Regions from separate parts of the Pseudomonas sp. AK181 genome, predicted to be linked through region 3. Evidence: predicted binding sites of a transcription regulator. Region 3 holds the regulator's gene; each other region holds the start of a gene.

Region 1 (7,948 bases), 2.9 Mb from region 3:
CGGGCCTGTGCCAGCAATGCCTCGCGATCCGCCGCCAACTCGTCAATCAAGCCCGCTTGCAGGGCCTGGGCAGGCCGCACCTTTTTACCTTCGAGCAGATACGGCAAAGCTTTTTCCAGGCCGAGCATGCGCACCATACGCACCACGCCACCGCCCCCCGGCAACAGGCCAAGGGTCACTTCCGGCAAACCCAGTTGCACTGACTTGTCGTCTAGCGCAACCCGGTGGTGGCAGGCCAGGCAAATCTCCCACCCACCGCCCAGGGCCGCGCCATTGATCGCAGCCACCACCGGCTTGCCGAGGGTTTCCAGGCGGCGCAATTGCGCTTTCAACACCAACACACTGTCGTAGAAATCCTTGGCGTGGGCTCTATCGACCTTGATCAGCTCATTGAGGTCGCCCCCGGCAAAAAAGGTCTTCTTGGCCGAGGTGATCACCACCCCGGCGATCTCGTCCTTTTCCGCTTCCAGGCGCGTGAGGGTGGCCGCCATGGCTTCGCGGTAGGCGGCGTTCATGGTGTTGGCGCTCTGGCCGGGCATGTCGAGGGTCAGCACCACGATCTGGTCCTGGCCTTTTTCGTAACGAATGGCATCGGTCATGACAAATTCCTTAGGCTCAGAGGCGTTCGATAATGGTGGCGATACCCATGCCACCGCCGACACACAAGGTGGCCAGGCCGTAGCGTTGCTGGCGTACTTCCAGCTCGTCGAGCAAGGTGCCAAGGATCGCGCAGCCGGTGGCGCCCAAGGGGTGGCCCATGGCGATGGAGCCGCCGTTGACGTTGACCCGTGCGGCGTCGATGCCCATGTCCTTGATGAACTTGAGCACCACCGAAGCAAAGGCTTCGTTGACTTCAAACAGGTCGATGTCTTCAACCCGCAGGCCGGCCTTGGCCAGCGCCTTGCGAGTGGCCGGCGCGGGGCCGGTGAGCATGATGGTCGGGTCGGTGCTGGTCACCGCCGTGGCGACAATTCGCGCCCGCGGTTGCAGGCCCAGTTCACGGCCTTTGGCCTCGGAGCCGATCAGCATCAGCGCGGCGCCATCTACGATGCCGGAACTGTTGCCCGGCGTGTGCACATGGTGGATGCGCTCCACGTGGCTATAGACCCGCAACGCGGTGGCGTCGAAGCCCATCTGGCCCATCATTTCGAAGCTGGGCTTGAGCTTGCCCAAGCCCTCCAGGGTTGAGTCGCCGCGGATAAATTCGTCATGGTTCAGCAGCACGATGCCGTTCTGGTCGTGCACCGCGATCAGCGACTTGTTGAAGGAACCGTCTGCCCGCGCCCTGGCGGCTTTCTGCTGGGACTGTAGGGCAAAGGTGTCGACATCCTGGCGCGTGAAGCCTTCCAGGGTGGCGATCAGGTCGGCGCCAATGCCTTGGGGGGTGAAGTGGCTGTGCATATTGGTTTGCGGGTCGAGCACCCAGGCGCCGCCATCGCTGCCCATGGGCACGCGGGACATGGATTCGACGCCGCCAACCACCACCAGGTCTTCGAAGCCGGAACGCACCTTCATCGCCCCCAGGTTCACCGCTTCCAGGCCCGACGCGCAGAAGCGATTGACCTGCACACCGGCAACACTGACATCCCAGTCGGCCACCAGCGCGGCGGTCTTGGCGATATCGGCGCCCTGGTCGCCCACCGGTGTAACGCAGCCCAGGACGATGTCATCCACTTGGCGGGTGTCGAGGTCGCTGCGCTGCGCCAACGCCGTGAGCAAGCCAGCCACCAGGTTTACCGGCTTGACGCTGTGCAGGGCACCGTCGGCCTTGCCTTTACCCCGGGGCGTGCGTATCGCATCAAAGATCAAAGCTTGGGTCATGACATCCTCGAACCGCTGTGGGTGTGTGCCCCTACCTTAGGCCCGATTGACACGGTTTCAATGACGGATGCGCTCATTGCTTTTGACCCCCTCGCTCGGACGAACGGTAGGTGCCTATGGGAAAACCCTGATTAATCGTTTTAGCGGTCTAGCCCTAGGGTTGGCGCCAAGATGGCAATAAGCCTCATGCCGTTTTTAGCGCAAATACTTATTAGCTGATATGAAATGGGTCTAAGCCAGAAAGAACGGGCGCTCTAAGGTTGAACCTGTAAGACGCTGCTGCCGGGTTTTGCTGGAGCGGCTGTAAGAAAAGTGCAACGTCACCTCGCGATACTGAATACAACGGCACGCATTTGACGCTCAGGAATAACAACAATAGAAAAGGCAGTCAGCCATGTTCAAACAATCGAAAGTACGTCAGGCGGGACTTATTCTGTTCGCCACCACCCTGATTCTGATCTTGCCCAATTTACCCAAGGTTATTGGGTGACGATTGCGCTCCCACCTGCCGTGAACGCACCGCACCAGGCCAGCAGCTTTTGGCAGCACCTGCCAGGACATTGCGCTTAGCGCGCCTGTTGCAGGGGCTGTCTTTTTACCTGTCGTTTTCCGTTATCGTGTGCGCCCTTACTCTCTTGCAACGGGCCTGTGCCTTGAAACCGATCCTCGCCCTTTTTGCCCTGCTGTTGAGCCTGCCTGCGGCGGCGGCCCCCTTGACCATCGAGCTGGACCACAGCCAAAAGACCTGGCAGACCGCCGAGTTGCTCAAGCACCCCGACGCTCAGACGGTGCAGATCGTCGATGATGTGTCCTACAAGCGCACTATGACCTATCGCGCGGTGCCCCTCGCGGTGCTCTTACCGGGCCTTAAACCTGCGAACCACCTGCAAGCCGTTGCCCTTGATGGTTTTGCCGCCGAACTTGCCGCCGCGCCGTTGCTGGAAAAAAACGGCGCCCGCGCCTGGCTGGCCGTGGAAGACCCGGCCCATCCATGGCCACCGCTGGCACAGGGCAAGCCCAGCGCCGGGCCGTTCTATTTGGTCTGGACCCACCCTGAAGCCGGGCATATCAGCCCCGAACAGTGGCCGTTCCAGGTCTCCAGGTTCAAACAGTTGCAGACGGTTGGCGAGCGTTTCCCGGCATTATTGCCCGACCCGAAGCTGGCGGCGAACGACCCGATCAACCAGGGCTTTGCGTTGTTCCAGAAGAACTGCCTGGCGTGCCATCGCCTCAATGGCGGCGGTGATGCCCAGATGGGTCCGGACCTGAATGTGCCCTACAACCCCACCGAGTATTTCAGCGGCGATTTCCTCAAGCGTTACATCCGCGACCCGCAGAGCCTGAGGCATTGGCCACAGGCGAAGATGCCGGCGTTTACAGCCAGTGTATTGCCAGACAATGAGTTGGATTTGCTGGTGGGATATCTGCGGCACATGGCAGGCCGCAAGTTGTAGGAGCGAGCTTGCTCGCGAAAAACCTCAGAGCACCGTTGAGTATCAGGCTCCCCGCGTAATCGTTAACGTTTTTCGCGAGCAAGCTCGCTCCTACAGTTTGATCGTTCCCACGCTCTGCGTGGGAACGCCTCTTGTGATGCTCTGCGTCACGCTTTGGGACGCAGAGCGTCCTGGGCTGCATTCCCACGCAGAGCGTGGGAACGATCATTGCTGCGGCGCCACGAATACCTTGGCATGCATCTGCTCATGCCCACCGCCACGGCGCATGCCGCGTACCGGGCAGGCGTCGAGGTAGTCCAGGCCCACGGCCAGCTTCAAGTGCCGCTCCGGCCGCGCCAGTTGGTTGGTCACGTCAAAGCTGTACCAGGCGTCATCCAGCCAGGCTTCGGCCCAGGCATGGCTGGCCAGGTGCGTGCTGTCTTCGGTGTACAGATACCCCGACACATACCGCGCGGGGATCCCCAGGCTGCGTGCGCAGGCCAGGAACGCATGGGTGTGGTCCTGGCACACCCCAGCGGCACCTGCAAAGGCCTGGGCGGCGCAGGTATCGACGTCGGTCGCGCCAGGCGTGTAGACCATGGCGTGGTTAAGCGCCTGCATCAGGTCGATAAGCGCGGTGCGGTCGCGACGCTGATGGCAGTGTTGTTCGGCAAACCCGCGCAGGGCGTCGTCGGGCTCGGTGAGGCGCGTGGCGCGCAGGAACGGGAAGGCAGACTGGCTTTCGTGTTCGGCCTCGCGCAATTCATCGATCTCCACCACGCCCCGGGCGCCAATGATGATGGCGTCATGGGGCTCGTCCAGGGTGAGCACATGCAAGATATTACCGAAGGGGTCCACCTGGGCCCGCACCGGGCGTGGCAGGTCGAGTTGCCAGCTCAGCACGTGCTGGCGCTCGCTGTCATGGGGTGTCAGGCGCAGGTACTGGATGCTGGCGCGCACCTGGTCTTCGTAGTGGTAGGTGGTGTCGTGGCTGATGGAGAGTCTCATGCCGCCTCCAGGTAGGAACTGTAGATGGCGTCGCCCAACTGGCGGACCAAGGGGATAAAGTCGGTCAGCCAGGCATGCAGGCCTTCCTCGAGGATTTCGTCGATGGCGGTAAAGCGCAGGCGCGCATCCATCTCGGCGGCCAGGCGCTGGGCCGGGCGGCCGTTGATACCAGGCAGGCTGGCGAGGATCTGGTCGATCTCTTCGCTGCAAGCGCGCAGCGAACGCGGCACATCCGCGCGTAACAGCAGCAGCTCGGCCACTTGCCGAGCCCCCGGTGCATCGCGATAAATCTCGGTGTACGCCTCGAATGACGACAGGGCGCGCAGCAACGCACTCCATTGGTAATACGCGTGGGCCGTGCCATCGCTGACCGCCTCAGCCTGTTCGCCGGCCATTTCGTAGCGGGCATCGAGCAGGCGCAGGGTGTTATCGGCGCGCTCAATGAAGGTGCCAAGGCGAATAAAGCGGAAGGCATCGTTGCGCATGATGGTGCCGTAAGTGGCCCCACGGAACAGGTGGGAACGCTCCTTGACCCACTCACAAAACCGGCTCATGCCGTAGTGGCTCAGCCCCTGCTGGGCGATATCGCGAATGTCCAGCCAGGTGGCGTTGATGTTTTCCCACATGTCGGCGGTGATTCGCCCACGTACCGCATGGGCGCTGGCCCGCGCCGCGCCCAGGCAGCTGTAGATGCTCGCCGGGTTGGCCGCGTCCAGGGCAAAAAAGTGCAGCAAGCGTTCAGCGTGCAATGGGCCATGACGCGCGTGGTAATCCTCCAGGGTGCCGGTGATCAACAGCGGCATGGCCAATTCGTGCAGGCCATCGCCGCGCCCGTCCTGGGGCATCAGCGACAGCGAATAGCTGACATCGAGCATGCGCGCGAGGTTTTCGGCGCGTTCCAGGTAGCGCGACATCCAATACAAATCCGAGGCAGTTCTACTCAACATCGCATCAGTCCTCGACCACCCAGGTGTCTTTGGTTCCGCCGCCCTGGGACGAGTTGACCACCAGCGAGCCTTCGCGCAACGCCACGCGGGTCAGGCCACCCGGTACCACGCGGGTGTCCTTGCCGGACAACACGAAGGGGCGCAGGTCGATATGGCGCGGGGCGATGCCGTTTTCGACAAAGGTCGGGCACGTGGATAAACACAGGGTCGGCTGCGCGATATAGGCGTGTGGCTTGGCCTTGATACGCGCCCGGAACGCTTCGATTTCTGCGGTTGTAGACGCCGGCCCAACCAACATGCCGTAGCCACCGGAGCCTTGGGTTTCCTTGACCACCAAGTCGGGCAGGTTGGCCAGTACGTGGGACAACTCGTCAGGCTTACGGCATTGAAAAGTCGGAACGTTCTGCAGGATCGGCTCTTCGTCGAGGTAGAAGCGGATCATCTCGGTAACGAAAGGGTAAACCGATTTGTCGTCCGCAACCCCGGTTCCAATGGCGTTGGCCAGCACCACATTGCCGCAACGGTAAGCGGCAAGCAGGCCGGGTACACCGAGCATGGAGTCCGGGTTGAAAGCCAGCGGGTCAAGGAACGCATCATCGAGGCGACGGTAGATCACATCGACAGCCTTGGGCCCGTCGGTGGTGCGCATGAATACACGGTCATCGCGCACGAACAAATCTGCGCCTTCCACCAACTCCACGCCCATTTCCCGAGCCAGGAAGGCATGTTCGAAGAACGCGCTGTTGAAACGCCCGGGCGTCAGTACCACCACACTGGGGTTATCCAGAGGGCTGGCGCTTTTGAGGGTATCGAGCAGCAGGTTGGGGTAATGGTCGATGGGTGCGATGCGCTGGGCCGCGAACAGTTCGGGGAACAGCCGCATCATCATCTTGCGGTCTTCGAGCATGTAGCTGACACCGCTGGGCGTGCGCAGGTTGTCTTCGAGCACGTAGTACGTGCCGTCGCCATCGCGTACGAGGTCGACCCCGGAGATGTGCGAATAAATATCGCGGTGCAAATCCAGGCCCTGCATTGCCAATTGATATTGCTCGTTGGCCAGTACCTGTTCGGCAGGGATGATGCCGGCCTTGATGATGCGTTGGTCGTGGTACAGGTCGGCGAGGAACAGGTTCAGCGCCTTGACCCGCTGGATACAGCCGCGCTCGACAATCCGCCATTCACTCGCCGGAATGCTGCGGGGGATGGTGTCAAAGGGGATCAGGCGCTCGGTGCCTTGTTCGTCCCCGTAGAGGGTGAAGGTGATGCCGGCGCGGTGGAACAGCAAATCGGCTTCACGCCGGCGCTGGGCCAGCAGTTCGGCAGGGGTGTCGGCCAGCCAACGGGCGAACTCGCGGTAATGGGGGCGAACCTGCCCTGCCCCATCGTACATTTCATCGTAATAAGTGCGGATCATGCCGTACTCCTTGTCACCCGGACGCAAGAACCTTCGCAAGGCCCGTGCCAGCGGCATAAACACTTAATAATCAACCAGTTGAATAATCCCAGCGGAAGCACCGCACCGTCCTGGTGCGCGCAATTGCCTGGGTCAAGCCGTGCGCTTCATTGCAATGCGGTCTTTGGCTATCAACAGCATAGTCAGAGTTGATTTCACTGCGCGGCTGGCACTGCGGATAATCACCTCCATCGGCTGAACAGGAGATGTCCTACAGCTAAACCTTTTGTGCAAGCGATATGGTGTTACTTCGTGTACTGATCTACCTCCTCGAACTTCCCTTTCCGCCACCCTATTTGGGTGGCTTTTTTTTGCGCGTAAAACGGCGGTTCACGTTGCACCGGCGCCCCAAACAAAATCGGCCGACCCAAAGGTCAGCCGATACGCTGTGTTGCTCATAAATACCAACTACATGGGTAACCCACGCACCTCCTGCTTGACGCCCCATCCCTCGATAATGCCACCCAGGGGCTCGACCACTGCCTCAAAGTCTTGCTCGAAATCTCCTATGCCGTCGTAGGTTGCGAACATGATTTTGCTCAGTTCCAGGTACCAGGCGCCATCGTCGCGCGCGCTGACCTGGGCATTGAGGGACTCCCCACGAAATCGACCCGCAGCCCTGCGCGCCCGTTCCTCATCCGGGAAAATGGCGTAGAACTCGATGGGGTGAAAACGCGAGAAATCAAAGCCGCCTTCTTTCATGCGGCGCAGTACGTTGGTGCTGATGTCTTCTTGATAGGCTGTGCTCATGAAACGTCCTCCTCAAACCGATGGATAGACTTTCCGTGCTTCCTGAAGCCCCGCGCCCTGCTGGCGCGGGCACCACGGCATAACAACACCGCAGGAAAACAAGCATGTAGCTGACAAGACCAGACCTTAGCGATTCATTCGCTGATCTCGATTGCAGAGTAGCGCGAAGCTATCACCTCCACCAGAGGTGCTTGAAGGGTCTATAGAAAATGTTCAGGCCGCGGGTTCGACCTTGAGGTCCTTAATACCATTCTGATCATGCAGGCTCTTGACCGTGGGATCGGGGACACGGTCAGCAAGATCGTTAAGGTCCAGCTTTTCCAACACCGGCGACACACGCACGCGCACCATTTGTGCGGCTTCTTCCAGCGTCGGCTCATGCTCGCAGTCAAATTGCTCGACTTTCGGCTCGCCGCGGTCGTTGATGAAAGAAACATTCCACTTCGGCATCGGTGCCTCCTCGATAAAACCCATAGGTGGGCTTACTTGTATCTGGACCGTGAGGGCTCGCCAAACGTTCCGCTCAAGTCCGGAGG
Region 2 (7,948 bases), 790 kb from region 3:
GTCGAATCCACCGACGAGCTGGAGCGCCTGCAAGTGGTCGCCGCCGAGATGGGCGTGCGTGCGCCGATATCCCTGCGCGTCAACCCGGACGTCGACGCCGGCACCCACCCGTACATCTCCACCGGTCTCAAAGAGAACAAGTTCGGCATTGCCATCGCCGACGCCGAGGACGTGTACATCCGCGCCGCCCAACTGCCGAACCTGGAAGTGCTGGGTGTCGACTGCCATATCGGCTCGCAGCTGACTACATTGCCACCGTTCCTGGATGCCCTCGACCGCCTGCTGGGGTTGATCGACCGCCTGGGCGAGTGCGGCATCTACCTGCACCACATCGACCTCGGTGGTGGCGTGGGTGTGCGTTATCGCGATGAAGAGCCGCCACTGATTGCCGACTATATCCAGGCCGTGCGCGAGCGCATCGAAGGCCGCGACCTCACGCTGATGTTCGAGCCAGGCCGCTACATCGTCGCCAACGCTGGCGTGCTGCTGACCCAGGTCGAGTACCTCAAGCACACCGAACACAAGGATTTCGCCATCGTCGATGCGGCGATGAACGACCTGATCCGCCCGGCGCTGTACCAGGCCTGGATGGATGTCACCGCCGTGACGCCGCGCGCAAGCAAAGCCCGCGCCTATGACATCGTCGGGCCGATCTGCGAGACCGGCGACTTCCTGGCCAAGGATCGTGAGTTGACGCTTGAGGAAGGTGATCTGCTGGCCGTGCATTCGGCCGGTGCCTACGGGTTTGTCATGAGTTCCAACTACAACACCCGCGGGCGTACCGCCGAGGTGCTGGTGGACGGTGATCAAGCATTTGAAGTGCGTCGCCGCGAGACGGTAGCCGAGTTGTATGCTGGCGAAAGCCTGCTGCCGGAGTAAGCCATGCTGCTGCGTTTTACCAAGATGCACGGGCTGGGTAATGATTTCATGGTCCTCGACCTGGTCAGCCAGCACGCGCACATCCTGCCCAAGCACGCCAAACAGTGGGGCGATCGCCACACGGGGATCGGTTTCGACCAGTTGCTGCTGGTCGAAGCGCCGAGCAACCCGGAGGTAGATTTCCGCTACCGGATCTTCAACTCCGACGGTTCCGAAGTGGAACAGTGCGGCAACGGCGCGCGCTGCTTTGCGCGCTTTGTGCTCGACAAACGCCTGACTGCCAAACGCCAGATTCGCGTCGAAACCAAAGGTGGCGTGATCGAACTGGACATCCGCAACGACGGCCAGATCAGCGTCAACATGGGCGCGCCGCGCCTGGTGCCGGCGGATATTCCGTTCCAGGCCACCGAGCAGGCCCTCAGTTACTCGTTGGACGTGGATGGCAAAACCGTAGAAATCGCCGCCGTGTCCATGGGCAACCCCCATGCAGTGCTGCGGGTCACCGACATCAATAACGCCCCCGTGCACGAACTGGGGCCGAAGATCGAACATCACCCGCGCTTTCCGGCACGGGCTAATGTGGGCTTTTTGCAGGTGATCGACCGTAACCGTGCGCAATTGCGCGTATGGGAACGCGGCGTCGGCGAAACCCAGGCTTGCGGCACCGGCGCTTGCGCCGCTGCCGTGGCCGCGATCAGCCAGGGGTGGATGGATTCGCCGCTGTTGATCGACCTGCCCGGTGGACGTTTATCCATCGAATGGGCAGGCCCTGGCCACCCGGTGATGATGACCGGGCCGGCCACGCGTGTATACGAAGGACAGGTCCGTCTATGAGTGAGCCAAGCTAATGACCGATAAGCCTCAAGTACCCGCACACGCAACCCCGAGTGACAGCCTGGAGGCCGCTGCTGTTGCGGCGTACCTTGAGGCTAATCCGGACTTCTTCGTCGAGCACGAAGAACTGCTGCCAGCCCTGCGCATCCCCCACCAACGCGGCGATACCGTGTCGCTGGTGGAGCGGCAGATGAAGATCCTGCGCGAGCGCAATATTGAAATGCGCCACCGGCTCTCTCATCTGATGGACGTGGCCCGCGACAACGACCGCTTGTTCGACAAGACCCGGCGCCTGATTCTGACCCTGATGGATGCCACCAGCCTGGAAGAAACGGTGATCGCCGTGGAAGACAGCCTGCGTGAGGATTTCCAGGTGCCCTTCGTCAGCCTGATCCTGTTCAGCGACAACCCGATGCCGGTGGGTCGCTGGGTCACAGGTGGCGAGGCGCAGACGGCCATCGGCGGCCTGTTGTCCGAAGGCAAGACTGTCAGCGGCACCTTGCGCGAGCATGAACTGGACTTCCTGTTTGGCGCCGAACAGCGCAAGCAGATCGGCTCTACGGCCGTCATCGCCCTCAGCCATCAAGGCTTGCACGGGGTACTGGCCATCGCCAGCCGCGACCCGGCGCACTACAAAAGCTCGGTGGGCACGCTGTTCCTCACCTATATCGCCGAAGTGCTGGGCCGCGTCCTGCCACGCCACACCACCACCCTGCGCGCGGTGCGCTGATCATGGAGCGGCAACTGGACGCTTACTGCGCTCACCTGCGCAATGAGCGCCAGGTGTCGCCCCATACGCTGGAAGCCTACCGGCGGGACTTGAACAAGGTCCTGGCCTATTGCGAAAAACAGCACGTCAGCAGTTGGAAGGCCCTGGATATCCAGGCCCTGCGCAGCCTGATCGCCCGGTTGCACCAGCAGGGCCAATCCTCCCGCAGCCTGTCTCGCCTGCTGTCGGCGGTGCGCGGCCTCTATCACTACCTCAATCGCGAAGGCCTGTGCGACCACGACCCGGCCAATGGCCTGTCGCCGCCCAAAGGCGAGCGGCGCCTGCCCAAGACCCTGGACACCGACCGCGCCCTGCAACTGCTCGACGGTGCCGTCGAGGATGATTTCCTGGCCCATCGCGACCAGGCAATCCTTGAGCTGTTCTATTCCTCGGGCCTGCGCCTGTCGGAGCTCACAGGCCTGAACCTCGATCAACTGGACCTCGCCGATGGCCTGGTGCAAGTGCTCGGCAAAGGCAGCAAGACCCGCGTACTGCCCGTGGGCAGGAAAGCCCGCGAAGCCTTGCAGCTGTGGCTGCCGCTACGCCTGCTGACCAACCCGGCAGACGATGCCGTATTTGTCAGCCAGCAAGGCCGGCGCCTGGGGCCACGGGCGATCCAGCTGCGGGTCAAGGCCGCTGGCGAGCGGGAGCTGGGGCAGAATCTGCACCCGCACATGTTGCGTCATTCCTTTGCCAGCCACCTGCTCGAATCCTCCCAGGACCTGCGCGCCGTGCAGGAGCTGCTCGGGCACTCGGATATCAAGACCACGCAAATCTACACCCACCTCGACTTCCAGCACCTTGCAACGGTGTACGACAGCGCCCATCCACGGGCCAAACGCATCAAGGGCGGCGACTCATGAGTATCAAGCTGATCACCTTCGACCTGGACGACACCCTCTGGGACAACGTACCCGTCATCATCAGCGCCGAAGCGTCGATGCGCGAATGGCTGGCAGTCCATGCGTCCAAGGTCGGCGACCTGCCCCTTGAGCATTTCGCCAGCCTGCGCCAGCAGGTGCTGCAGCGTCATCCCGAACTCAAACACCGTATCAGTCTGCTGCGTCATCGCGTGTTGATGCATGCGTTCGAGGAGGCCGGTTATCCCCAGCCTGAGGCCACACAGATGGCGGATGTCTGCTTCGAAGCGTTCATCCACGCACGCCACCAACTCACCGTATTCCCGGAAGCCGAGCCAATGCTCAAGGCGCTGCGCCAGCACTTCCTGCTCGGCGTGATCACCAATGGCAATGCCGATGTGCAGCGCGTGGGCTTGGCGGACTACTTTCACTTCGCCCTGCGCGCTGAAGATATCGGCATCGCCAAGCCGGATGCACGGCTGTTTCAGGAGGCGCTGCAACGTGGCGGTGTGGACGCCAGCGCGGCTGTGCATGTGGGCGATCATCCTGGGGACGACATTGCCGGCGCGCAGCAGGCGGGACTGCGGGCGGTGTGGTTCAACCCCACGGGCAAGGCCTGGGAGGGTGACAAGCGTCCGGATGCGCAGATTCGCAGCCTGACGGAGTTGCCGCCCTTGCTGAGTCGCTGGAGCTAACACTGACCCAAAATGTGGGAGCTGGCTTGCCTGCGATAGTGGTGGGCCAATCAACACAGGGCTCGCAGATACACCGCTATCGCAGGCAAGCCAGCTCCCACAGGGTATTGCAGCGAACGGGTAAATTGCTCCAGGCATGAAAAAGCCCGCAGCGACGGCGGGCTTTTTCTTACAAGCAGGAGGCAGACCTCAGATAGGTCGGCTGCCGTACTTGTTATCCGGCTTCTTCGGTGGATCAGCCACCACGTTGGCCTCGACTTCCTGCACTTTGCCGCCTTTAGCGAGGAACTCTTCCATCGCACGGGCCAGGGCATCGCGCTCTTTGTTCTTGGCTTCAACGCTCGGCAACTCGTCTACCGAAACAGCTGCCTTGGCTTTGCCTTTGGCTTTGGGGGCCACGTCATCGCCCACACTGTCATCGGCGTCGTCAGCAACGTCTTCGGCCGCTACTTCAAGACCTTCTTCGGTGTCGTCTTCATCACCTACTTCGAGGTCGTCTTGTTCCAGATCATCGTCGCTCATGTTCTACCTCATGACTTGCGAAAAGCAGATTAGTTATAGCCCAGCTTCACCCTCTGTCGAGGCCGCTGGAAAAAAATCAACATCCACTGAATAGCCAGTGGCTTATGCCCCATCACCGTGCAAGGTGGCGAGGACTTTACGAGCACCGCCATGATCACGGTGCTCGCCCAGATAAACACCTTGCCAGGTCCCTATCGCCAAGCGGCCGGCCTTGACCGGCAAACTCAGCTGGCAGCCCAGCAGACTGGCCTTGAAGTGCGCCGGCAGATCATCCGGACCTTCGTCGTTGTGTTCAAACCCCGTGCGGCCTTGCGGCACCAGCAGGTTGAAAAACCGTTCGAAGTCACGGCGAACCGCCGGATCGGCATTCTCGTTGACAGTCAACGAGGCCGAGGTGTGCTGCAGCCACAGATGCAACAGGCCCACACGGCACGCCTTCAATTCAGGCAAGCCGGCAAGCAACTCGTCCGTTACCAAGTGAAAGCCCCGGGGCTTGGCCCGCAGGGTAATCAGGGTCTGTTGCCACATACAGTTCTCCGCCCATCGGCGCGCATTCTAGCGCGCTCTGAGAAAAAACAAAGGGCCGAATACGCCTTCATGCCTGTAAGACATTTGCACCCTTAAAAGTGCTGTGTGGATCCCATCACAAAGTCGATAAAAAACCCATGCACCTTTAGCCACAGACAAACGCCAGGCAAAAAAATGCCCGGCAAGCCGGGCATGTTTTTTTCATGTAGTTACAAGTTGTAGCCGCGCTCGTTGTGCTGCGCCAGGTCGAGGCCAACCGCCTCTTCTTCTTCGGTGACACGCAGGCCCATGACCATGTCGAGCACCTTGAGGATGACGTAGGTCACGATCGCCGTGTAGATCACGGTGAAGCCCACGCCTTTGCACTGGATCCACACTTGGGCCGCGATGTCGGTCACGGTGCCGAAGCCGCCCAGTGCAGGAGCTGCGAACACACCGGTAAGGATCGCACCGACGATACCGCCGATACCGTGCACGCCGAAAGCGTCCAGGGAGTCGTCATAACCCAGTTTGCGCTTGAGGCTGGTCGCGCAGAAGAAGCACACCACACCGGCGACCAGGCCAATCACCAGGGCGCCCATCGGGCCCACGGTGCCGGCGGCTGGCGTTACGGCGACGAGGCCGGCGACCACGCCGGAGGCGATGCCCAACGCGCTTGGCTTGCCGTGGGTGATCCACTCGGCAAACATCCAGCCCAAGGCCGCGGCGGCGGTGGCGATCTGAGTCACCAGCATCGCCATGCCGGCGGTGCCGTTGGCCGCCGCAGCGGAACCGGCGTTGAAGCCGAACCAGCCGATCCACAGCATGGCCGCACCCACCAGGGTATAGCCCAGGTTATGCGGGGCCATCGGGGTGGTCGGGAAGCCTTTACGCTTGCCGAGCACGATGCACGCCACCAGGCCAGCCACACCCGCGTTGATGTGCACCACGGTGCCGCCAGCGAAGTCCAGCACGCCCCAGTCCCACATCAGGCCGCCGTTGCCGCTCCAGACCATATGCGCAATTGGCGCATAGACCAGGGTGAACCAGATCGCCATGAAGATCAGCATCGCGGAGAACTTCATACGCTCAGCGAAAGCACCGACGATCAGCGCCGGGGTAATGATGGCGAAGGTCATCTGGAAGGTGATGAACACGGCTTCCGGAAACAGCGCCGCCGGCCCGGTGATGCTGGCCGGGGTGACACCCGCCAGGAACGCCTTGCCCATGCCGCCGAAGAAGGAATTGAAGTTGACCACACCTTGTTCCATACCGGTGGTATCGAACGCGATGCTGTAGCCGTAGACGACCCACAGGATGCTGATCAGGCCAGTGATGGCAAAGCACTGCATCATCACCGACAGAATGTTCTTGGAGCGGACCATGCCGCCGTAGAACAGCGCCAGGCCAGGGATGGTCATGAACAGCACCAGCGCGGTGGCAGTGAGCATCCAGGCGGTGTCGCCGGAATTGAGGACTGGAGCAGCCACTTCGTCTGCCGCCATGGCCAGGCTTGGCATTACGATGGACAGCAGGGCTCCGAGCCCTGCGAATTTACGCAGAGTCATATTGTTTTCTCCTGGGGCGTTGGGGTTTGGCGGCTTAGATTGCGTCGGTATCGGTTTCGCCGGTACGGATGCGAATAGCCTGTTCCAGATTGACCACGAAGATCTTGCCGTCACCGATCTTGCCGGTGTTGGCCGCCTTGGTTATCGCCTCGATAACCCGGTCAAGATCCTTGTCGTCAATGGCGACATCGATCTTCACCTTCGGCAGGAAATCGACCACGTATTCCGCGCCGCGATACAGCTCGGTATGACCCTTCTGCCGACCGAAGCCCTTGACCTCAGTAACGGTAATGCCCTGCACGCCGATCTCGGACAGTGACTCGCGAACATCGTCCAACTTGAACGGCTTGATGATGGCAGTGACTAGCTTCATGAAAACTCTCTCCCGAATTTGGTGGACTTGCCCCAGGAAAACAAACCCGTCTCAAGTCTAAGCGCAGTGCCTGGCTTTGTAACGCATCGTCGCCTCGGCATTTGCCGTCGCGACGCCAGCGAACCACTGGTGACGAGCCCTGTACCCCGGATCCGTCGGCGCACTGCATTCGTCACAGCGACTGCATCAGTGCATGGGTCATGATCGTCTAAGCAGAAACCTTGCCAGCTCCGTAAAAACCACCGAAATCAATCCTTTGCCCGCTTGTGCCCACCTACGGGGCGCCTGCGTGGCCGCAATGCGCATCAAAACAGTGCGCAGCCGCCCGCCCCAATGCGCGAAAACCGTGCGCAACAGGGCGTAAAAATGACTATAGACGCTGCGTGATACACTGCCGGCCAACTGTTTTCCGGAATATGTCCAATGCTCGCGCCCAAAGACTTCCTCGACGCCCTGAGCGGCCACGCCTCTCGCCTGTTCAGCGGCGACACCCCGCTGCCCCGCAATGAAATCGAAAGCCAGTTCAAGGCTTTGCTGCAGAGTGGTTTCAGCAAGCTCGACCTGGTCAGCCGGGAAGAGTTTGACAGCCAGATGGTAGTGCTGGCCCGCACACGTGCGCGACTGGAGAGCCTGGAGGCGAAGGTGGCGGAACTTGAAGCACGGTTGACGCCGCCCTCTGCTGAATAAACACGGTGTGTGTGAGAGCTGGCTTGCCTGCGATGGCCATAGGTATCTACACAATTTTGGTGTGACGCTGGACCTGCGGCGAGGGAGCTTGCTCCCGTGACGACCGGATAGCCGACGCTGTTCTAACTGACGCACCGAGATCCAAATGTGGGAGCTGGCTTGCCGCGCTAAGGCAACGAACTCTTCTTTCAGGCTCATGGTGTCTCTCGTAGTCCAAGGCATGATGACTTCCCGGCGAAGTTGGTTCGCCGCAA
Region 3 (7,948 bases):
CGCGAAGAACGCAAGAGCACTGCGTTAAACCAGGATGCCCGCGTTATCGTTGACGTTTTTCGCGAGCAAGCTCGCTCCTACAGTAGGAGTTATTCGCCTTCGTCGAAGTAGTTATTGATCAGCGCGACCAGTGCGTCCATAGCCTCCTGCTCTTGCTCGCCTTCGGTGCTCAGGTGGATCTTGGTGCCTTTGCCGGCCGCCAACATCATCATCGCCATGATGCTTTTGCCATCGACCATGGACTCTGGCGTGCGCCCTGCACGGATCTGGCAGGGGAACTGCCCGGCCACTCCAACGAATTTAGCCGACGCCCGGGCGTGCAGGCCCAGCTTGTTGATGATTTCAATTTCCCGAGCCGGCATCGCAGTGGTGTTCCTTTCAGCTAAGGTCGCGGTGGCGAACCTGGACGTTCTTGAGGGTTTGTTGCAGCACCTGGCCCAGCCGTTCAGTCAAATAAACCGAGCGGTGGTGGCCGCCAGTGCAGCCAATGGCAATGGTGACATAGGCCCGATTGCTGGCGGCAAAGCGCGGCAACCATTTGAGCAGGTAGCTGGAGATGTCCTGGAACATCTCTTCCACATCCGGTTGTGCAGCCAGGTAGTCGACCACAGGCTGGTCCAACCCCGACTGATCGCGTAATTCCGGCTTCCAGTAAGGGTTGGGCAGGCAGCGCACGTCGAACACCAAGTCGGCATCGACCGGCATGCCACGCTTGAAGCCAAACGACTCGACTAGAAACGCCGTCCCCGGCTCAGGCTGGTTCAGCAGGCGCAGCTTGATCGCATCGCGCAACTGATACAGGTTCAGGTTGGTGGTGTTGATCTTCAGGTCGGCCAGGTCAATGATCGGCCCCAGCAGTTTGGTCTCGTCCTCGATGGCTTCGGCCAGAGAGCGGTTGGCACTGCTGAGGGGGTGACGTCGACGGGTTTCGGAGAAACGCTTGAGCAGGGTTTCTTCGTCGGCATCCAGGTACAGCACGTCGCAATGAATGTGCTTGGCGCGCACTTCTTCCAGCAGTTCCGGGAACCGCGAAAGGTGGCTGGGCAGGTTGCGCGCATCAATCGAGACAGCCACCAGTGGCTGTGCCAATTCGGTATGGATCAATGCACGTTCCGCCAGCTCTGGCAGCAGGCCGGCCGGCAGGTTATCGATGCAATAGAAGCCGTTGTCCTCAAGCACATTGAGGGCGGTGCTCTTACCCGAGCCGGAGCGACCGCTGACGATGATCAAACGCATGATTACTGCCCGTTTTGTTCATCCAGGACAACTTGGTACAACGCCTCATTGGTGGGGGCGCTGCGCAGTTTGTCGCGTACATCCTTGCGGTCAAGCATGCTGGCGATCTGCCGGAGCAGTTCCAGGTGCGCATCGGTGGCGGCTTGCGGGACCAGCAGAACGAACAGCAGGTCAACCGGGGCACCGTCGATGGCGTCGAAGTCGATGGGTTTTTCCAAGTGCAGCAGGGCGCTGACCGGGGTATCGCAGCCTTCGAGGCGGCAGTGAGGAATGGCGATTCCATTACCAAAACCGGTCGAGCCGAGTTTTTCACGAGCAATCAGAGCTTCGAAAACATCTTGCATCTCCAGCTCAGGCACTTGGCTGCTGATCAGGTTGGCAATTTGTTCGAGGGCGCGCTTTTTACTGCCGCCCGGCACGTTCACGAGGGAACGGCCGGGGGTCAGGATGGTTTCAAGTCGGATCATGGGGGGAGAGTTAACGACCTGTACCTTGCATCAGGTGCAGATTCTTTTCCTTATGCTTTATGAGTTGGCGGTCGAGCTTGTCGTAGAGCGAGTCGATTGCCGCGTACATGTCTTCATGTTCCGCATTGGCGACGAGCTTGGCATTCGGTACGTGCAGGGTGGCCTCGATTTTCTGCTTGAGCTTATCGACCTCCATGATGACCTGCACGTTGGTGATCTTGTCAAAATGCCCCGCAAGCTTGTTCAGCTTGCTCTCGGTGTATTCACGCAGGGGCTTGGTGACTTCCAGCTGGTGTCCACTGATGTTGACTTGCATACAGCTTCTCCTTCGTTGCCAGTGCATAAAGCGGTGGGCAGGAATACCCACCACTGGAACGCTGTGGCCCGCCCGTCACATCAACCGCTTACGCTCGCTGGAAGGCGCGATCCCAAGGGACTCGCGGTACTTGGCGACGGTTCGACGGGCGACCTGAATGCCTTGTGCCTCCAGTAAACCAGCGATCTTGCTGTCACTCAACGGCTTTTTCTGATTTTCCGCGGCAACCAGTTTTTTGATGATCGCGCGGATCGCCGTGGACGAGCATTCGCCGCCTTCGGAGGTGCTGACGTGGCTGGAGAAAAAGTATTTCAGCTCATAAATACCCCGTGGGGTATGCATGAATTTCTGCGTGGTGACCCGGGAAATCGTCGATTCATGCATGCCAACGGCTTCGGCGATGTCGTGCAGCACCAGAGGCTTCATGGCCTCGTCGCCGTATTCCAGGAAACCGCGCTGGTGTTCGACGATCTGGGTCGCGACTTTCATCAGGGTTTCGTTGCGGCTTTGCAGGCTCTTGATGAACCACCGCGCTTCCTGCAACTGGTTGCGCATGAAGGTGTTGTCGGCGCTGGTGTCAGCGCGGCGCACAAAACCTGCGTACTGCGGGTTGACCCGCAGGCGCGGTACCGACTCCTGGTTCAGCTCCACCAGCCAGCGTTCGTTGTCCTTGCGCACGATGACGTCGGGGACCACGTATTCGGCTTCGCTGGATTCGATCTGCGAGCCCGGACGCGGGTTGAGGCTTTGCACCAGCTCGATGACCTGGCGCAAGTCATCTTCCTTGAGCTTCATGCGGCGCATCAGTTGGCTGTAGTCGCGACTGCCCAACAGGTCGATGTAGTCACTGACCAGGCGTTGCGCTTCGGTGAGCCATGGCGTCTTGGCGGGCAGTTGGCGCAGTTGCAGCAACAGGCACTCGCTGAGCGTGCGGGCACCGATGCCGGCGGGCTCGAATTGCTGGATGCGGTGCAGGACGGCTTCGATTTCGTCCAGTTCGATGTCCAGTTCCGGGTCGAAGGCCTCGAGGATCTCATCGAGGGTTTCGTCCAGGTAGCCCTGGTTGTTGATGCAGTCGATCAGGGTGACCGCGATCAGGCGATCGGTATCGGACATCGGCGCCAGGTTCAGTTGCCACAACAAGTGGCTCTGCAGGCTCTCGCCCACCGACGTACGGGTGGTGAAGTCCCACTCGTCATCATCGTTGCTCGGCAGGCTGCTGGCGCTGGTCTGGTAGACGTCTTCCCACGCGGTGTCCACGGGAAGCTCGTTGGGAATGCGTTCGTTCCAGTCGCCTTCTTCCAGGTTGTCCACCGTCGGGGCGGTTTCCTGATAGGAAGGTTCCTGCACGTCGGGGTTGGGTTTTTGCTCGATGTTGTCGGCCAGCGGATCTGCGTTGTCGAAGTCGTCGCCTTCTTCCTGGCGTTCGAGCATCGGATTGGACTCCAGGGCCTCCTGGATTTCCTGTTGCAGGTCCAGGGTCGACAATTGGAGCAGGCGGATGGCCTGTTGCAGCTGCGGTGTCATCGTCAGCTGCTGGCCCATTCTCAGGACTAGCGATGGTTTCATGGCAGGGGCTTAACACCTTATTCGCCGGCGCAATGCGCCATCCACGACAGGGCGCGTGAGCGCCAAACATAAGCAAATTATATGCCTGATCTCGGGGCCTTTGCCTAGAGCGCGGTAACAATAAAAAAACCGAGGTTTCTATTGACTCCCGCGCGCTCCAGGGAAAAGCGCGATACCCCTGTGTTTACAGGCGGAACTCGTGACCCAGGTACACTTCCTTCACCAGCTCGTTAGCCAGAATCGTCTCGGCATCGCCTTCGGCAATCAGCTGACCATCGTTGACGATATAAGCGGTTTCGCAGATATCGAGGGTCTCGCGCACGTTGTGGTCGGTGATCAGCACCCCAATGCCCTTGGCCTTGAGGTGATGGATGATCTGCTTGATGTCACCCACCGAAATCGGGTCGACACCGGCGAAGGGTTCATCCAGCAGGATGAATTTCGGCGCGGTTGCCAGGGCGCGAGCGATTTCCACGCGGCGACGCTCACCACCGGACAAGCTCATGCCGAGGTTGTCGCGAATATGGTTGATGTGGAATTCCTGCAACAGGCTTTCCAGCTCCTGGCGGCGGCCATCGCGATCGAGTTCCTTGCGGGTCTCGAGGATCGCCATGATGTTGTCGGCTACCGACAGTTTGCGGAAGATCGACGCTTCCTGGGGAAGATAGCCGATACCTGCCCGTGCACGACCGTGCATGGGTTGGTGGCTGACGTCCAGGTCGTCGATCAATACGCGACCCTGGTCTGCCTGGACCAGCCCGACGATCATATAGAAGCAGGTGGTTTTGCCGGCGCCGTTAGGGCCGAGCAAACCGACGATCTGGCCGCTGTCGATCGACAGGCTGACATCGCGTACCACCTGGCGGCTTTTATAGGCTTTGGCCAGGTGCTGGGCTTTCAGGGTTGCCATTACTCGGCCTTCTTCTTCGGCTGGATAACCATGTCGATGCGTGGGCGCGGTGCGGTGACCTTGTTGCCGTTGGCGCGACCGGCGTTGGCGATCTGCTTGACGGTGTCATAGGTGATTTTTTCACCTTCGGTCGAGTTGCCGTCGGGGCTAAGTACCTTGGCCTGGTCGATCAGTACGATACGATTCTGCTGGGCGTGATACTGGATGGTCTTACCGTAGCCCTTCATCGGGCCGGTGTCGGTGGCGGACTGCTTCTGCTCGAAATAAGCCAGGTTGCCCACCGATGTCACCACGTCAATGTCGCCTGCCTGGGTGCGCGTCAGGGTCACCGTGTTGCCGGTGATCTTCATCGAGCCCTGGGTGATGATCACGCCGCCGGTATAGGTGGCGACACCTTTCTTGTCATCGAGCTGTGCATCGTCAGCCGAAATATGGATCGGTTGCTGGCTATCGTTCGGCAGAGCCCAGGCGCTCACGCTTCCCAGTGCTGCGCCCAGACCGAGCAAAATAGGGAGGGTTTTAACGAGCCTCATACTGTCCTCTTACGTTCGATAGCAGGTGTATCCTGCTTTCTTTCAAATACGCTTTCATTCCCTTGCCAGTCGATACACCGCCAGCGCCGTCGATTCTAACGTCTTGCTCGGTCTGCGCATATTGCTTCTGTGGGAATACGGTCATGCGACTGCTGGTAATGATGGTGTCACGGTTCTGCGCGTCTGTACGTGCGACGCGAACCGAGTCGATCAGTTCAACTTCGGTGCCGTCCGAGTTCACTTCGCCACGCTTGCTGGTCACGTGCCAGGGAAATTCGGTGCCGCGATACAGGTTCAGGTCCGGATTGGTCAGCAGGCTGACGTCGGCTACCTTCAAGTGCTCGACCTTGTCCGACGTCAATTCATACTGCACCTTGCCGTCGGGCAGGTACTGAATGCTGTAGGCATTGGTGGCGTAATAGTCGATTAGGCCTTCGTCAACCTGCGCAACAGGCTTGTCGAGAAAGCGCTCCGGGCTGATATTCCAGTAGCCCACCGCCAGGAGCAGCGCGGCGATGACCCCGAATAACAGGAAGTTGCGAATCTTTTTGCTCAGCATATAACGCTCTATAGGTAGGCGGCGTGGGCCGCTTCAAGACTGCCCTGGGCACGCAGGATCAACTCGCAGAACTCGCGGGCGGCACCTTCGCCGCCACGGGCGGTGGTGATGCCATGGGCGTGTTCGCGCACAAACGTTGCGGCATTCGCGACGGCCATGCCCAGGCCCACCCGGCGAATCACCGGCAGGTCTGGCAGGTCGTCGCCCAGATAGGCGACCTGTTCATAGCTTAGGTTGAGTTGGCCAAGAAGCTCGTCCAGTACCACCAGTTTATCCTCGCGGCCCTGATACAGGTGAGGAATACCGAGGTTTTGTGCGCGGCGTTCCACAACCGGTGTTTTTCGACCGCTGATAATTGCGGTTTGCACGCCCGCTGCCATCAGCATCTTGATGCCTTGGCCGTCGAGGGTGTTGAAGGTCTTGAATTCGCTGCCGTCTTCGAGGAAGTACAGGCGGCCATCCGTCAGCACGCCGTCAACGTCGAAAATCGCCAGTTTGATGTTCTTACCGCGTTGCATCAGGTCGCTGGTCATTTACATCACTCCTGCGCGCAGCAAGTCGCCAAGGTTAAGGGCCCCGATCGGCCGATCATCGTGGTCGACCACTATAAGAGCGCCTATCCGGTGGTCTTCCATGATTTTCAACGCTTCGGCCGCGAGCATTTCGGCGCGGGCGGTCTTGCCGTGAGGGGTCATCACGGCGTCGATGGTGGCGGTATGGATATCAATGGTGCGGTCCAGGGTACGACGCAGGTCGCCGTCGGTGAATATCCCGGCCAGCCGGCCATCGGTCTCGACGATGGCGGTCATGCCCAAGCCCTTGCGGGTCATTTCCATCAGCGCATCCCGCAAAAGGGTACCGCGTGGAACGCTCGGCAATTCTGTGCCGCTGTGCATCACATTTTCCACTTTCAGCAACAGGCGACGGCCCAGTGCACCACCGGGATGGGAAAACGCGAAGTCTTCAGCGGTAAACCCGCGAGCCTCCAGCAGTGCCACCGCCAGGGCATCACCCATCACCAGTGCGGCGGTGGTGGAGGAGGTGGGCGCCAGGTTCAGCGGGCAGGCCTCGTGGGCCACGTGCACGTTCAGGTTGACGTCGGCGGCCTTGGCCAGCGTTGACTCAGGGTTGCCTGTGAGGCTGATCATCTGGATGCCCAAGCGCTTGATCAGCGGCAACAGGGTCACGATTTCGTTGGTGGTGCCGGAGTTGGACAGCGCCAGAATCACGTCATCCTTGGTGATCATGCCCATATCGCCGTGGCTGGCTTCGGCCGGGTGCACGAAAAACGCCGTGGTCCCGGTGCTCGCCAAGGTCGCGGCGATCTTGTTGCCAATGTGGCCGGACTTGCCCATGCCGACCACCACAACGCGGCCCTTGCTGGCCAGAATCATCTCGCAGGCGCGCACGAAATCCGCGTCGATATGCGCCAGCAAGCCTTCTACGGCTTCAAGCTCAAGGCGTATGGTGCGTTGTGCGGATTGAATAAGGTCGCTGGATTGGCTCATGTCTGAAATCGTATAGCCTGACGAAAAGTCGGCGATTATAGCGGTAATGATCGATTCCCTCACGCAAGTTCGTCAGGCTTTGTGCGCGGGATAACTGAAAAGCACCGTCGGTAACATAGCAAGCAACGTTTTTTCCCTGTCTCAAATCTGAACCAGCGCTGTTCCGGCCTTGGGCGCTCTGTACCAGCAGTGATATAGTTCGCCGCCAGTTCGGTCCGCCCAACCCATGTGCCTTATTATTGCGCATCAGTTGAAAACGAAAGTCGCACACATGGTGTCTGAGTGAAAGGCTGCATCCCAAGGAGATTAGATGAGTGCCGATAACGCCTACGCGGTCGAGCTGAAGGGTCTTACCTTCAAGCGCGGGACGCGCAGCATCTTCAATAACGTCGATATTCGCATTCCTCGCGGCAAGGTCACGGGCATCATGGGGCCTTCCGGTTGCGGCAAGACCACCCTGTTGCGCTTGATGGGCATGCAATTGCGCCCCAGTGCCGGGGAAGTGTGGGTCAACGGCCAGAACCTGCCGACGCTGTCGCGCAGCGATCTGTTCGATGCGCGCAAGCACATGGGCGTGCTGTTCCAGAGCGGCGCGCTGTTCACCGACCTCGATGTGTTCGAAAACGTGGCCTTCCCGCTGCGGGTGCACACCCAGCTGTCCGACGAGATGATTCGTGACATCGTGTTGCTGAAACTGCAGGCCGTGGGCCTTCGCGGTGCCATCGACCTGATGCCGGACGAGTTGTCCGGCGGCATGAAGCGCCGTGTCGCCCTGGCGCGGGCCATTGCCCTCGACCCACAGATCCTCATGTACGACGAGCCATTCGTGGGCCAGGACCCGATCGCCATG
Region 4 (7,948 bases), 3.2 Mb from region 3:
GGCGCCGATGGCCAGGAGCAGGCCCAGCACAATCAACAGGATCAGCTTGAGCTTGCCTTTGCCTGCGGGGGGAGTTGCTGCGTCGTCGCTCTTCGCCATGCCAATAATCCGTCACTATTCGGGGATTCGTAGATCTATGGCAAGGCAAGAGCAAGTGTTATGCCAGAGTTGGCTGAGGCGAAGACAACCTAAATCAAATGTGGGAGCTGGCTTGCCTGCGATGACGGTGGGTCAGTGCACATCTGTGTCACTGATACACCGTCATCGCAGGCAAGCCAGCTCCCACACTGACCGGGTTTGGACAGGAGGTCAGGCGTAGTAGTCGACCGCGCTGGAGCCGATCACGCTCTGACTCACGGGCGTCGCTACTTCGGCCACATCCACAGGGCCACCGGCGTCGCCGCTGTCAGCACGCCTGCCGCTGCTACCGACGCCCCGCGCCTGGCCCTGCTGTTGCTGCTGGTCCTGCCCCCGTGATTGGTCGGAGACATTCACATCCACCTGCCCCATGCCCTGCTGGGCAAACATCTCTCGCAAACGGCCAGACTGGCTCTCCAGCGCTTCACGCACCACCGCATGGCCGCTCATGAAGTTGACCTGGGCTTGCTGGTCCGCCGTCATGTTGACCTTGATATCCAAACGCCCCAGCTCAGCGGGCTGCAACTGGATCTCGGCCGACTTGAGGTTGGCGCTGGACAGGTACATCACGCGGTTGACCACTTCTTCGGTCCAGCCGCTCTGGTGCATGGCCAGGGGCGCATTGGTGACGGGCGGCAAGGCATTCGCGGTTTTCGGCGTGGCCGCCTGGGTCAGCGCGGCCAGGCGGTTGGCGAAGTCATCCACACGGGTGTCGCTGCTGGCGCTCTTGAGGTCCTTGAGGCCGTCATCGATCAGCGCGCCGAAGGCCTTGTCGCCGCCTTCGTCGGTGCTGTCCTTGGTCGCTTGCTGGTCAACCATATTGGCCAGGCCAGCGGCAAAGTTCTGCGCGGCGGTCGGTTGGTCCTGGGTGGTGGGCGCGGCTTTCTGCGGCGCCTGGCTGCTGGCCGAGACGTGACCGCCCTGCTCCATCGCCAGGCGCACGGCCGGCATCGAATCCAGCGGGTCGGCTTCGGGATCGAAGGCCGGCTGCTTGGGCTCCTCGGTCACCGCGATGAGGGGCAGGGCCTGGTCATCTTCGGCAACGACGGCAGGCGCTTGTGCGGGCACAGGGACCGCCACCGGCGTCACGGCTGCGACCAGCGCCGGGTCGGCCACTGGTTGCTGCGCCAGGGACGGGTCGGCCGGTGGCTCGCCTTCACTGTCTGCGCTGTCGTCGCTCTTGGCCGGCTTGGCAGGCAAGGGATTGCCGCTATCGGCAACCGCTGGCGCGCTGGCGGCAGGTTTATCGCTGGCGTCAGCCGCTTTGTCGCGCACGGGTTTGGCTGGCGCGTCGTCGCTCTTGGCCTGCGGCTTGGCAGCTTGCTTGGCAAACACTTGAGCGAAGCCAGGGCCCTTTTCCCGCGGGGCCGCAGGCGCTACCGCAGGCGTGGCGGCCGGCGCTTGAGGCTTGGCCGCGGTGGCAGCCTGAAGGAGCGAATTGGGGGCGACTGGCATAAGTAAAGGTCTCCACTGCATGGGGTCGGGGATGCAGTCTGTGGAGGTAGAGCAAGAGTCGGGCCAGGTTTACAAAATGCCTGGACATATCCGATTCAATGTAGGAGCGAGCCTGCTCGCGAAAAACTCACAGGCGCCGCATTCATCCAGGAAGCACGCGTTATCGTTGACGTTTTTCGCGAGCAAGCTCGCTCCTACATTTATACAGTGGCTTGACCAGCGCGAACTCATGATCAATCTGATCAACCAGCGCGCCTAGATCCGAGGCCGCCTCGACGGCCTCGGCCTCCAGCAGCTCACACAATTGGGCCAAACGCACCGCCCCTAGATTGCCGCTGCTGCCTTTGAAACTGTGGGCAATCCGTCCCAACGTTTTGGCGTCGCCCCCAGCCTTGCGCAGTGCTGCGACGCGCTCTTGCGAGTCCTCGATAAAGGTGTCGAGCAACGTCGGGTACTCGCTCTCCATCACTTCCTGCAAGTCCGACAACACCTCGGGGTCCAAATGAATCTCAGCCACTTGCTCGCTCCTTGATCAAGAATCGGCGGATTATGCCAGAGCCTCCCAACAAAACTCCACGCAGACGCAGCGCCCGCCATCGGACCAGCCTACAGCGCTGCTCAGTTGACGCACCAGGCTAAGACCCCGACCAGACAGACGGTCGATGTCCACGGGGCGTGCCAGCTCCTGCTCTACATCAAAACCCTGCCCGCTGTCTTCGAGGCGCAAGGTCAGTTTGCCGCCCTTGTCGGTGGGTACCACCTGCACATGCACGCGCACGTAACCGCTGTCCAACTGTGCCAGCCGCTCATGGCGCTGGTGATAATACTGCGCAAACCCCTGGGCATCGCGCTTGAGCCGTGAGTCCAGGCCCAGCACGCCATGTTCCAGCGCGTTCGAATACAACTCGGCCATCACGCTGTAAAGCGCCCCGCTCTGCTCACGCAGGCCGTGGATCTCCAACAGCAGTTGCAGCAGGTACGGCAGCGGGTTGTAGGTTCTAAGGGTCTGGGCGCGAAATTCGAAACTCACCGACCAATCCAGTGGGCACGACTGGCCGCTGTCGGCATACATCGGTTCGGCCGCCCGCAAGGGCTGGCCCGCCTGCAAAGTGATCTCGACCATGCTAACGTCATCGCGCGCCTGGCCGCGAAAGGCCGCCAGGGCCTGCTCGATGTCCTCGAACAGGCGGTCGGGCTCGCGGTTGGCGGCGAACACCTGCTGCAAGCGCTCGGCGCCGAACAGTTGATCATTGGCGTCAGCAGTGTCCAGCACGCCGTCGGAGAGCAAAAATACCCGGTCGCCCAACGCCATGGGCCAGACCTCGGTGCTGTCATCGAACGCCTCTGCCGACAACACCCCCAGGGGCAGGTGCCGCGACATCAACGGCGTGCGCCTGCCGGTGGCGACTTCATGCACATAGCCTTCGGGCATGCCGCCGTTCCACACCTCCACCGCCCGCCGCTGGGCGCTCAGGCACAGCAAGGTGGCGCAGCAGAACATGTCCACCGGCAGGATGCGCTTGAGCTTGGCGTTCATCTCCCGCAGGGTCTGCGTGAGGCCGTAGCCCTTGGCGGTCATGCCGTAGAACACTTCGGCCAGGGGCATGGCACCGATGGCGGCCGGCAGGCCATGGCCAGTGAAATCCCCGAGCAGCACGTGCATATCGCCGGATGGCGTGTAGGCCGCCAGCAACAAGTCGCCGTTGAACAGCGCATAAGGCGATTGCAGGTAGCGAATATTTGGCGCGGCGTTGATACAACCGGAATGGGCGACCTTATCGAACACCGCCTTGGCCGCCCGCTGTTCATGCATCAGGTGTTCGTGGTGTTTGGCGATCAGGTCACGCTGTTGCAAAACCGTGGCCTGCAGGCGGCGCAGGCGGTCCATGGCGTTGATCTTCGCCGCCAGGATCAGGGGGTTATAGGGCTTGGGCAAAAAGTCATCGCCGCCGGCGTCCAGGCACTGGGCCAGGGCTTCGCTTTCGCGCAGCGAGGTGAGGAAGATGATCGGCACCAGCGCCTCGCCCGCCAGTTGCTTGATCTGCCGCGCGGCTTCAAAGCCATCCATCACCGGCATCAGCGCGTCCATCAACACCAGTTGCGGGCGCTCGCGGGCAAACACCTCAATCGCTTCGGCGCCATTGCTCACCGTCAGCACCTGATGGCCTTGGCGACGGATGATGCTCGCCAGCAACAGGCGGTCGGCGGCGCTGTCTTCGGCGATCAGGATGGTCAGCGCCTCCAGGACCGGGGCCAGGGCGCTCAACTGATGTCGAACAGCTTGTCGAAGTTGGAGATGGCGAGGATCTTGCGCACGTCGGTGCTGCTGTTGATCACACTGACTTCGGCACCATCACCGCCAGCATGATCACGTAGCAACAGCAGCATGCCGAGGGCTGAACTGTCCATGTAGGTGGCCTCCTTGAGATCGACGATATAGATCTCGGGGACCTTGTAGAAACGCTCGTACGCATCCCGAAACGCCTGGTGGCTGCCGAAATCGAACCGGCCCCTGATTGCGATCGTCAACTTCTTCCCATCCAGGGATACTTCTGACTCGACTGACATGTGACTGCTTCCTTGTCATTGCACTAGACACAAGGTGTAGCAGCTGAACAGCATCTGAGCAACACGGTGGATCAACTGTGGGAGCTGGCTTGCCTGCGATAGCGGTGGGTCTGCCGGCCTATAAGTGACTGATGCACCGCAATCAACTTCGGTACGACGCTGATCCTGTGGCGAGGGAGCTTGCTCCCGTGACGACCGGATAGCCGACGCCTATCTACCTGACACCCCCACGATCCAATTGTGGGAGCTGGCTTGCCTGCGAAGACGGCCTAACAGTCAACACAGTTGGACCGGGTACATATCCGTTATTTAGGTAACGGCCACTTAGGGTTCCGCCCTGACGGCGGCTCACTTTCGAAAAGCGCGAAAGTAAGCAAAGCGCTCTTGCCCCACCACTCGGCACCTCGCCTAGGCTCGGTGTGCCCGAACACAGGCTTGAATCCGTGGGCCGCCGCCACGCGCCATCCATGGCGCGGGGCGGCTAACCCGGCGTCCTGCCGGGTTACCCACGAATTCAAGCCTGCGTTCGGCCAGCGTGGTTTAACGGGGCGCCTGAGATCAAGATCAAAAGCAGATCAAGATCAAGAGCGGCTCGCTTCGCATCGTGGTTACCGTTGAGCGCTACAGAGTCGTGTAGATACCTATGCCCATCGCAGGCAAGCCAGCTCCCACACTTAGAACTGTTCTGGGCGGGGAAGGCGCTGGGAGAGTTCATCGAGCAGTTTTTGCTCGCGCTTGTCTTCGATGGCTCGCGCTTCGTCGATGTAGCGCTGCACCAGTTTGCGCAACCCCTCGACACGGGCAAACGCCGCCTGCCAGGCTTCGCGGGCTTTGTCGAGGTTGGCCTCGTGCCAGGCCAGGCTCTGGCGTTGTTGGCCGACGGCGGTTTCAAGCTGGTTGAGAAAGCCCTGGTACCCCATCAGCCACTGGCCGGACACACCCTGGCTGCCGCGCTCGATCCACTGTTGCTGATACTCACCACGAAAACGCTCCAGGTCGCCCAGCTTGCTTTGGGCCAAGCGCACCTGGCCCTGGAAGTAACCCAGGCGCTGCACGGCGGCTTTCTCGGCCTTTTCGGCCATGTCCACCACTGGGGCCAGGCGTGCGGCGCGACTGTTGGCCATGGCTTAGCCGCCCGGCGCCGGGGCGAAGATGGACTGCAAGTGCGACTGGCTTTCGCCCATGGTGATCTTGTCGTTGAGGCCCTGGCGCAGGTAGGTCACCAGTTGCGGCTGCAAGGCGATGGCCAGGTCGGTGTCGCGGTCGCCACCGGCCACATAGGCGCCGACGCTGATCAGGTCACGGCTTTGCTGGTAGCGCGACCACAGCTGCTTGAACTGCTGCGCACGGGCCATATGCTCCGGCGTGACCACCGCCGGCATCACCCGGCTGATGGACGCTTCGATATCGATGGCCGGGTAATGCCCCTCTTCGGCCAAACGCCGCGACAGCACGATGTGGCCGTCGAGCACGCCCCGCGCCGAGTCGGCAATCGGGTCCTGTTGGTCGTCGCCTTCGGACAACACGGTGTAGAACGCGGTGATCGAGCCACCGCCGGCTTCGGCATTACCGGCACGTTCCACCAGCTTGGGCAACTTGGCGAACACCGATGGCGGGTAACCCTTGGTCGCGGGCGGTTCACCGATGGCCAGGGCGATCTCGCGCTGGGCCTGGGCGAAACGCGTGAGCGAGTCCATCAGCAACAGGACGTTCTTGCCCTTGTCGCGAAAATATTCGGCGATGCGCGTGCAGTACATCGCCGCACGCAAGCGCATCAGCGGTGCATCGTCTGCCGGAGAAGCGACGACAACGGAACGCTTGAGCCCTTCCTCACCGAGGCTGTGCTCGATGAACTCCTTCACTTCGCGGCCCCGCTCGCCGATCAGCCCCACCACGATGATGTCGGCCTCGGTAAAGCGCGTCATCATGCCCAGCAACACCGACTTACCCACGCCGGTACCGGCGAACAGGCCCAGGCGCTGGCCGCGACCGACCGTCAATAAACCGTTGATGCTGCGAATGCCCACGTCCAGCGGCACGCTGATCGGGTTGCGCTTGAGTGGGTTGATGGTGGGGCCGTCCATCGGCACCCAGTCTTCGGCTTTCATGCCGCCCTTGCCGTCCAGCGCACGGCCGGCACCGTCGAGTACGCGGCCCAGCATGCTCATGCCCATAGGCAGGCGGCCAGTGTCGGCCAATGGCACCACGCGGGCGCCGGGGGCAATGCCGGCGAGGCTGCCCACCGGCATCAGGAAGATTTTGCTGCCCGAAAAGCCCATCACCTCAGCTTCGACCTGCACCGGGTGGTAGCTGTCATCGTTGATCACCAGGCAGCGGCTGCCCATGGCGGCGCGCAGGCCCTCGGCTTCGAGGGTCAGGCCGACCATGCGCAACAGGCGCCCTTCGAGGATCGGCTGGCCGGGCAACTCGGTGGCCTCGGCGTAGCTGCCCAGGCGCTTGGCGAAGCTGGTGCGATCAAGGCGCATCGGTGGCGTCCAGGTCAACGCTCAGGTCCGGCTCGGCGGGGTGCAGGGCTTGTTCATGCAGTTGATCGAACAACTTGGCCATGATCTGGCTGATGCGGGTTTCCACCGTTGCATCGATGCGGCTGTGCTCGGTTTCGACACGGCAACCACCGGGCTGCAACGAAGCGTCTTCGACGATGCGCCAGGTTTCTTCATGGCGCTCGCGCAGGGCTTTGACCTGTTCGAAATCCTGGGGGTTGATGTACAGCCGCACATTGCCGACGCCCAGGGGCAGCAGCTTGAGGGCTTCGCGCATCACCGCTTCGATCTGGCTGGAGTCGAGCACCAGTTCGCGCTGGATCACCTGGCGCGCAATGTGCTGCACCAGGCCGACCATGGATTTTTCCAGCTGCGAGTCCTGTTCGGCGATAGGGTCGAACAGGTTACCCATCAGGCGCTCCAGGCTACCCAGCTTGGTGGCCAGCGCCGCTTCGGCCTCCTGGCGAACCTTGAGGGTGGTGCTGCGAAAACCGTCTTTTTCCCCCGCCGCAAAGCCTTCGTTGTAGGCCTCCTGGCGGATGGTTTCCAACTCTTCGAGGGTCAGTGGCTGGACTTCATCCAGCGGCACTTCTTCCATTTCCGCCGGCGGCTCCTCCACCGGTTCAGGCTCGGGTTCCGGCACATGGGGGTCGAAGCTGGGCAGCGACCAGATGTCGAAGCCGCCGACATCCCGCGCGCGAATCAGATCGCTGGGCGCCTCATCTTTATTCGACATGCAAGGCGCCTTAGATCATTTCTTCGCCGCCCTTCCCGCCGAGAACGATTTCTCCGGCTTCGGCCATACGGCGGGCAATGGTGAGGATTTCCTTCTGGGCGGTTTCCACGTCGCTGACGCGCACCGGGCCCTTGGCTTCCAGGTCGTCGCGCAACAGTTCCGAGGCGCGCTTGGACATGTTCTTGAAGATCTTTTCTTTGACGTTTTCGTCCGAGCCCTTGAGCGCCAGCACCAGCACGTCCGAGGACACTTCGCGCAGCAACGCCTGGATGCCACGGTCGTCGACATCGGCCAGGTTGTTGAACACGAACATCAGGTCTTCGATCTGGCCGGACAGCGTGTCGTCGATCTCGCGGATCGAGTCCATCAACTGGCCTTCGACCGAGCTGTCGAGGAAGTTCATGATGTCGGCCGCGCGCTTGATGCCACCCAGGGTGGTGCGCGAAGCATTGGAATTGCCGGAGAACTGCTTCTCCAGAATGGTGTTGAGTTCTTTGAGCGCCGCCGGTTGCACAGTGTTGAGCGACGACACGCGCAGGATGATGTC

What was found. The regulator sigma-54, encoded in region 3, starts transcription at its own class of promoters, with help from an activator protein. The targets are predictions, from matches to a motif close to ANTGGCATNNANNTTGCTNT.
Region 1: the regulator sigma-54 is predicted to act here: its motif matches at 6,656-6,675, upstream of V8689_RS21270 (circularly permuted type 2 ATP-grasp protein).
Region 2: the regulator sigma-54 is predicted to act here: its motif matches at 7,217-7,236, upstream of glnK (P-II family nitrogen regulator).
Region 4: the regulator sigma-54 is predicted to act here: its motif matches at 1,642-1,661, upstream of V8689_RS19915 (flagellar hook-length control protein FliK).

What each region holds. Positions count from the first base shown of each region.
Region 1 covers NZ_CP146348.1:4,659,181-4,667,128, forward strand. Annotated here, with positions in the region: gene V8689_RS21240 (3-hydroxyacyl-CoA dehydrogenase NAD-binding domain-containing protein) at 1-599, opposite strand, end outside; gene V8689_RS21245 (acetyl-CoA C-acetyltransferase) at 616-1,821, opposite strand; gene V8689_RS21250 (c-type cytochrome) at 2,475-3,275, shown strand; partial or broken gene V8689_RS21255 (outer membrane lipoprotein carrier protein LolA) at 3,259-3,357, opposite strand; gene V8689_RS21260 (transglutaminase family protein) at 3,480-4,262, opposite strand; gene V8689_RS21265 (alpha-E domain-containing protein) at 4,259-5,209, opposite strand; gene V8689_RS21270 (circularly permuted type 2 ATP-grasp protein) at 5,214-6,623, opposite strand; gene V8689_RS21275 (ribonuclease E inhibitor RraB) at 7,071-7,412, opposite strand; gene V8689_RS21280 (hypothetical protein) at 7,626-7,886, opposite strand.
Region 2 covers NZ_CP146348.1:204,200-212,147, reverse strand. Annotated here, with positions in the region: gene lysA (diaminopimelate decarboxylase) at 1-879, shown strand, start outside; gene dapF (diaminopimelate epimerase) at 883-1,713, shown strand; gene V8689_RS00920 (DUF484 family protein) at 1,727-2,443, shown strand; gene xerC (tyrosine recombinase XerC) at 2,446-3,345, shown strand; gene V8689_RS00910 (HAD family hydrolase) at 3,342-4,037, shown strand; gene sutA (transcriptional regulator SutA) at 4,227-4,559, opposite strand; gene V8689_RS00900 (secondary thiamine-phosphate synthase enzyme YjbQ) at 4,662-5,087, opposite strand; gene V8689_RS00895 (ammonium transporter) at 5,297-6,634, opposite strand; gene glnK (P-II family nitrogen regulator) at 6,669-7,007, opposite strand; gene V8689_RS00885 (accessory factor UbiK family protein) at 7,431-7,694, shown strand.
Region 3 covers NZ_CP146348.1:995,613-1,003,560, forward strand. Annotated here, with positions in the region: gene V8689_RS04780 (HPr family phosphocarrier protein) at 90-362, opposite strand; gene rapZ (RNase adapter RapZ) at 379-1,236, opposite strand; gene ptsN (PTS IIA-like nitrogen regulatory protein PtsN) at 1,239-1,703, opposite strand; gene hpf (ribosome hibernation-promoting factor, HPF/YfiA family) at 1,714-2,019, opposite strand; gene V8689_RS04800 (RNA polymerase factor sigma-54) at 2,095-3,588, opposite strand; gene lptB (LPS export ABC transporter ATP-binding protein) at 3,773-4,498, opposite strand; gene lptA (lipopolysaccharide transport periplasmic protein LptA) at 4,498-5,031, opposite strand; gene lptC (LPS export ABC transporter periplasmic protein LptC) at 5,018-5,590, opposite strand; gene V8689_RS04820 (KdsC family phosphatase) at 5,599-6,123, opposite strand; gene V8689_RS04825 (KpsF/GutQ family sugar-phosphate isomerase) at 6,124-7,098, opposite strand; gene V8689_RS04830 (ATP-binding cassette domain-containing protein) at 7,409-7,948, shown strand, end outside.
Region 4 covers NZ_CP146348.1:4,367,741-4,375,688, forward strand. Annotated here, with positions in the region: gene fliL (flagellar basal body-associated protein FliL) at 1-99, opposite strand, end outside; gene V8689_RS19915 (flagellar hook-length control protein FliK) at 310-1,593, opposite strand; gene V8689_RS19920 (Hpt domain-containing protein) at 1,754-2,110, opposite strand; gene V8689_RS19925 (fused response regulator/phosphatase) at 2,141-3,859, opposite strand; gene V8689_RS19930 (STAS domain-containing protein) at 3,856-4,161, opposite strand; gene fliJ (flagellar export protein FliJ) at 4,836-5,285, opposite strand; gene fliI (flagellar protein export ATPase FliI) at 5,289-6,647, opposite strand; gene fliH (flagellar assembly protein FliH) at 6,637-7,401, opposite strand; gene fliG (flagellar motor switch protein FliG) at 7,412-7,948, opposite strand, start outside.